2 regions of the Comamonas sp. F1-6 genome follow, and region 2 is predicted to be linked to the other one. Evidence: riboswitches for the same ligand, from Rfam matches in the RefSeq annotation. Region 2 holds a riboswitch; the other holds the start of a gene.
What was found. Region 2 has a riboswitch for S-adenosylhomocysteine ahead of metH (methionine synthase). Riboswitches for the same ligand answer to the same signal wherever they lie in the genome.
Positions count from the first base shown of each region.

Region 1: linked by a shared signal. The riboswitch ahead of ahcY (adenosylhomocysteinase) and the one ahead of metH (methionine synthase) in region 2 are both predicted to bind S-adenosylhomocysteine.

Region 1 covers NZ_JBCPWN010000012.1:79,662-83,075, forward strand. Annotated here, with positions in the region: gene ahcY (adenosylhomocysteinase) at 77-1,507, opposite strand; S-adenosyl-L-homocysteine riboswitch at 1,583-1,680, opposite strand; gene AAIL66_RS13915 (response regulator) at 1,699-2,406, opposite strand; gene AAIL66_RS13920 (sensor histidine kinase KdpD) at 2,442-3,414, opposite strand, start outside.
Region 2 covers NZ_JBCPWN010000005.1:184,950-188,363, forward strand. Annotated here, with positions in the region: gene metH (methionine synthase) at 1-1,737, opposite strand, end outside; S-adenosyl-L-homocysteine riboswitch at 1,774-1,883, opposite strand; gene gltS (sodium/glutamate symporter) at 2,301-3,414, shown strand, end outside.

The sequences.
Region 1 (3,414 bases), on a different contig from region 2:
GGACTGCCCCAGCGAGGCTGTCGTCCCCCTCCGGCGAAGCCAGAGAGGGGGAAGGCGCAAAGCGCCTAAGGGGGAGTTAATAGCGATACGTTTCAGGCTTGTAAGGGCCTTGCTTGCTCACGCCGATATAAGCGGCCTGCTCGTCGCTCAGTTCGGTCAGCATGGCGCCGACCTTCTTCAGGTGCAGGCGGGCGACCTTTTCGTCCAGGATCTTGGGCAGCACATAAACCTTGCCCACTTCGTAGGCGTCGGGGCGGGTGAACAGCTCGATCTGCGCCAGGGTCTGGTTGGCGAAGGAGTTGGACATCACAAAGCTGGGGTGGCCGGTGGCGCAGCCCAGGTTCACCAGACGGCCCTTGGCCAGCAAGGTGATCTTCTTGCCGTCGGGGAACTCGATCTGATCCACCTGGGGCTTCACTTCTTCCCACTTGTACTTCTCGATCGAAGCCACATCGATTTCGTTGTCGAAGTGACCGATGTTGCAGACGATGGCCTGATCCTTCATGGCAACCATGTGCTCGTGACGGATGATGTCCTTGTTGCCGGTGGTGGTCACGAAGATATCGGCCTTGTCGGCAGCGTATTCCATGGTCACGACCTTGTAGCCTTCCATCGCGGCCTGCAGGGCGTTGATGGGGTCGATCTCGGTCACCCAGACCTGGGCCGACAGTGCGCGCAGCGCCTGGGCCGAGCCCTTGCCCACGTCGCCATAGCCGGCCACGCAGGCCACCTTGCCGGCGATCATCACGTCGGTGGCGCGCTTGATGCCGTCCACCAGCGATTCGCGGCAGCCGTACAGGTTGTCGAACTTGGACTTGGTCACCGAGTCGTTGACGTTGATGGCGCGGAACAGCAGCGTGCCCTTGGCCGACATTTCGTTGAGGCGGTGCACGCCGGTGGTGGTCTCTTCGGTCACGCCCATGATCTGGGCCGACTTGCGGCTGTACCAGGTGGGGTCCACGGCCAGCTTGGCCTTGATGGCGGCGAAGACGATGCGTTCTTCTTCCGAACCGGGGTTGGCCAGCACGGACAGGTCCTTCTCGGCGCGCTTGCCCAGGTGCATGAGCATGGTGGCGTCGCCGCCGTCGTCCAGGATCATGTTGGGGCCTTCGCCTTCGGTGCCGGCAGCGCCGAATTCAAAGATGGAGTGGGTGTAGTTCCAGTAGTCTTCCAGCGACTCGCCCTTGATGGCGTAGACAGGCACGCCGGTTTCGGCGATGGCGGCAGCTGCGTGATCCTGGGTCGAGAAGATGTTGCACGAGGCCCAGCGCACTTGTGCGCCCAGTGCCGTCAGCGTCTCGATCAGCACGGCGGTCTGGATGGTCATGTGCAGCGAGCCCGTGATGCGCGCGCCCTTCAGGGGCTGGGCAGCGGCGAACTCTTCACGCACAGCCATCAGACCGGGCATTTCGGTTTCGGCGATCCTGATTTCCTTGCGGCCCCAGGCAGCCAGGGAAATATCGGTAATGGCCGAATCAGCGGGGTTGAAGCGCACGGCAGCGTTCATGGTTTTCTCCAAATCTTGAATGAAAAACCACGTTCTGCAGCAGAGGGGGAATAAACCGGCTCACCGCACAGAAAGCGTGGGCGAGCGTCGTTGCGGGATGAAATCCGAGCCTCACGCCCCGCGCAGACCAGCTCATGGCTGGCCGGGGGAACGCTGCAACGCTCCTCGGATGGACGGCGATTATAAAGGAATCAGCCTTCGAGGCCCACCAAGCGATAACCGACTTGCAACTCGGTTACCAGATGCCGGGGCTGGGCCGGATCGAGCTCTATCTTCTGGCGCAGATTGGCCATGTGCACGCGCAGATAGTGGGGGCGGTCCAGATATTCAGCGCCCCAGACCTGCAGCAACAGCTGGCGGTGGGTCAGCACCTTGCCATGGCCGGCAATCAGGGCCGCCAGCAGGCGGAACTCTATGGGCGTCAGGTGCACGGCCACTCCGTCGCGCCTGACATCGTGCGCCGCCAGATCCACCACCACCGCGCCGAAACGCGCACAGCTGCCGGGCTTGTCTGACGCCGACGCCTGCTGGCGGCGGCGCAGCATCACGCGCAGCCTGGCCAGCAGCTCGGGCACGCCAAAGGGCTTGGTCAGGTAGTCATCGGCCCCGGCGTCCAGCGCCGCCACCTTGTCCTCTTCCCGCTCGCGCGCGGACAGGACAAGAATCGGCAACTGGCTCCAGGCGCGCAACTCGGCAATCACGGTCTTGCCATCGGCATCGGGCAGCCCCAGGTCCAGCACCACGGCGTCGGGCTGGCGGCTGGCGGCCTCGATCAGGCCGCGCCTGGCGGTTTCTGACTCGAACACCTGCCAGCCTTCGTCCTCCAATGCCAGGCGCACAAAGCGGCGGATGCTGGCGTCGTCTTCAATCAGCAAAATGCGGGGTGCGGCGCTTGTCATGTTCGGATTTGCATGTGATGCACGGGATTGTCGGCTCATTCGTCCATGGCCGGCTGCTCGGGCACAGGCAGGTGTACGCTGAAAATGGTGCCCGGCCCGGGCTCTGCCTGTGCAACCCGCAATCTGCCGCCATGGGCTTGCACGATGCGCTGAGCCAGCGCCAGGCCGAGCCCCATGCCGAACACGGCACTCTCCGCCTGCCCACGCGTGAACGGCTCGAACAGTTGCTCAGCAGACAGATGCACGGGCAGGCCCGGCCCCGCGTCCTGCACGCTCAGCACGCAGTCGCCGTCGGCCACGCTGGCTGCCACGGTGATCGTCGTGCCTTCGGGCGTGTACTTGATGGCGTTGTCCAGCAGATTGACCAGCACACGCTCCATCAGCACGGCATCGAGCTGCAGCAAGGGCAGATCGGCCGGCAGCGAGGTCTGCAGCGCATGAGCGGCCAGTCGCTCGCGCATCTGCGCCAGCGCGCTGCCCACCAGTTCGTCCACCGGCAGCCATTCGCGCTTGAGCTGCACGCCGCCTTGCTGCAGACGCGCCATGGCCAGCAGGTTGTCCACCAGTTGCTGCAGCGCCTGCGCCTGATTGCGGATCTGAACCAGCATGTGATGCGCCGGCCCCTGCGGCGCATGTGGCAAGGCCGCCTGGGCCGCGCCCAGGATGCCCGTCAGCGGCGTGCGCAGATCATGCGAGACGGCCGAGAGCAAGGTGTTGCGCATGCGCTCGCCCTCCATGGCGATCTGGGTCTGCTGCGCCACCTCCACAAAATGCACACGCTCCAATGCCAGGGCAATCTGGCTGGCACAGGCTTCAAGCAGACGGCGCTCCTCTGGCACTCGCAATCGTTGCGGCGCACGCAACTGTAGTACCAGCACGCCGCGCGAGCGCACGGGCGCCATCAGTGGCACATAAAGTGCCGGCGCAGCTGCCAGGGTATCGGTTCCATGGCCGGCCATCTGGCCATGCTCCATGCTCCAGCGACCCACGCTGGTGTCGATCTGAGCT
Region 2 (3,414 bases):
CTTGTCGTAGTCGGCGCTCAGCTCGTCCAGATAGGCCTGCTTGCCGTCGCCCAGCAGGCTCTGCGCCACGCTGACCGAGCGCGAGGCATCGGGCACATAGACCACAGGGCCGTCGTACTTGGGGGCAATCTTCACGGCCGTATGCACGCGCGAGCAGGTCGCGCCGCCGATCAGCAGCGGAATCTTCTTGATGCGGAAGTAGTCGTCCTTGTCCATCTCGCCGGCCACATACTGCATCTCTTCGAGGCTGGGAGTGATCAGTCCCGACAGACCGATGATGTCCGCCCCCTCGGCCTTGGCACGCGCCAGGATCTCGTGGCAGGGCACCATCACGCCCATGTTGATGACTTCGAAGTTGTTGCACTGCAGGACCACGGTGACGATGTTCTTACCGATGTCGTGCACATCGCCCTTGACGGTGGCGATGACGATCTTGCCCTTGCTGGTCACGTCCAGGCCCGCCGCTTCCTGCTGGCGCTTCTCTTCCTCGATATAGGGCACCAGGTGGGCCACGGCCTGCTTCATCACGCGCGCGGACTTGACCACCTGGGGCAGGAACATCTTGCCGGCGCCGAACAGGTCGCCGACGATATTCATGCCGTCCATGAGCGGGCCTTCGATCACGTGCAGCGGGCGGCCGCCGCCCTGCACCACGATCTGCTGGTAGGCCTCTTCGGTGTCTTCGGTGATGAAGTCGGTGATGCCGTGCACCAAGGCGTGCGACAGACGCTCGCCCACGGTCTTCGGTGCCTCGGGCGTGCCGCGCCACTCGAGCTTCTTGCTGTCGTCCTTGGCCGCGCCCTTGGCGCTGTCGGCGATCTCCAGCAGGCGCTCGGCCGCATCGGGGCGGCGGTTGAGCACCACATCCTCCACGCGTTCGCGCAGCTGGGGCTCCAGGTCGTCATACACACCGACCATGCCGGCATTGACGATGCCCATGTCCATGCCTGCCCCGATTGCGTGATAGAGGAACACCGTGTGGATGGCCTCGCGCACGGGGTCGTTGCCACGGAACGAGAACGAGACATTGGAGACGCCGCCAGAGACCTTGGCACCGGGCAGGTTCTGCTTGATCCAGCGTACGGCCTCGATGAAATCGACGCCGTAGTTGTTGTGCTCTTCGATACCGGTGGCCACGGCAAAGATGTTGGGGTCGAAGATGATGTCCTCGGGCGGGAAGCCCACTTCGTCAACCAGAATGCGGTAGGCGCGTTCGCAGATCTCGATCTTGCGCGCAAAGGTGTCGGCCTGGCCTTTTTCGTCAAACGCCATCACCACGGCGGCAGCGCCATAGCGCTTGACCAGCTTGGCGTGCTTCTTGAACTCCTCGACGCCCTCCTTCATGGAGATCGAGTTGACGATGCCCTTGCCCTGCAGGCAGCGCAGACCGGCCTCGATCACGTCCCACTTGGAGCTGTCCACCATCACCGGCACCTTGGCGATATCGGGCTCAGAGGCAATCAGGTTCAGAAAGCGCACCATGGCGGCCTTGCTGTCCAGCATGGCCTCGTCCATGTTCACATCGATCACCTGGGCGCCGTTTTCCACCTGCTGGCGCGCCACGGCCAGAGCCTCTTCGTACTGCTCGTTGAGGATCAGGCGCGCAAAGGCCTTGGAGCCGGTGACGTTGGTGCGCTCGCCCACGTTGACGAACAGCGTCTCATCGCCGATGAAGACGGGCTCCAGGCCCGACAGGCGCATGGGAGGAATGGCAGTGGAAGGGGTAGCAGCGGACATCAGCTCACCTGTGTGAAAACCAGAAACAGAATCGAAAACAGGTGAGCGCCGTTGTGAGTGCCAGCAGATCGTCGACCGGATCTGCGACCCCGAGCCTGACGGGTCAAACATCTCTGGGATGACCGGCTGCAGCGCTCCTCGGGGTGAAGCCCGTCATTCTACGGCGAGGGCGGGCAATCGGGGCTTCAAGGCGCTTTGCCCCGCGGCTGTGCAGGATAGCTCTTTGCGAACGGCTATAGCAGATTCGACTTTCCACACCCCAAAAACAGGAGCAGGGCAAAAGGTAATTTCGCAAAACACGAATGCAACCATCTCATTTCAAGCATATTCCCGGCATGGTGCGCATCCGCAAGGAATGGCGCACATCGCTTTCCTGCTCTCAGGCAGCCCGGCACCGACGGGGCCGCCTGCCATGAGTGGACAAGCACCTACAGCCCCTATCTTTGAGTCTTTGGCACCATCGACAGCAAATGTCTGGTCCATGTGCTCAGCCGTGCACAGCCGATTGCCAGCCATGACCAGGCAGGCCATTCAGCCCTCGCATGGAACACCCAGGAGATCCTATGAACGTGACCTTCGGCGCGTACTACACCCTCATCATGGCCGTGCTTGTGCTCATGCTTGGCAAGCTCATGACAAGACATATCCGCTTTCTGCGCGACTTCAATATTCCCGAGCCTGTCTCCGGCGGCCTGGTCGTGGCGGCCATCATCTTCATGCTGCATCAGACCACGGGACTGGCGCTGAGCTTCGAGGGCAGTCTGCAGTCGGCTTTCATGCTGGTGTTCTTCTCGTCCATCGGCCTGAGTGCGAACTTCGCGAAGCTGCGTGAGGGCGGCTCTGCGCTGTTCATCTTCCTGGGCGTGATTGCCGTCTTCATCATGATGCAGAACATCGTGGGCGTAAGCCTGGCCACCGTGCTGGGACTGGACCCGTTGATCGGCCTGGTCGCAGGCTCCATCACACTGGTAGGCGGCCACGGAACGGCCGGAGCCTGGGGCTCGGTGCTGGAAAACCAATACGGTCTCACGGGAGCCACCACCCTGGGCATTGCCTGCGCCACTTTCGGCCTGGTCATCGGCGGCCTGCTGGGTGGACCGCTGGCCAAGCGGCTGATCACGCGCCATCAGCTGGCCCAGCCGCTGACCGAGTCCGAACAACTGCGCGCCGATGCTCCCACGGTGAGCGAAGGCAGCGAGGTCGCCAACTTCGAGTCACCCAACAAGGCCCCGCGCCTGATCACGGCTGATGCTGCAGTGGAAACACTGGCCCTTTTCGCTGGCTGCCTGGCCTTTGCCGAATTCATGACCGGCCTGACCAAGGGCACGGCCATCCAGCTGCCTACCTTTGTCTGGGCGCTGGGGGGCGGTGTGGTCATCCGCAACGTGCTGGACTATATGTTCGGCTTCAAGGTGTTTGACCGCGCCATCGATGTCTTCGGCAATGCCGCGCTATCCATCTATCTGGCCATTGCCCTGCTGTCGCTCAAGCTGTGGGAGTTGACCGACCTGGCCGGCCCGTTGATGGTCATCCTGGCCGCACAAGCCATCGTCATGACGCTGTATGCGGCATTTGTGACCTTCCGCATCATGGGCAAGAACTATGACGCCGCCGTGCTGGCTGCCGGCCACTGCGGTTTCGGCATGGGCGCCACACCCACGGCCGTTGCCAATATGC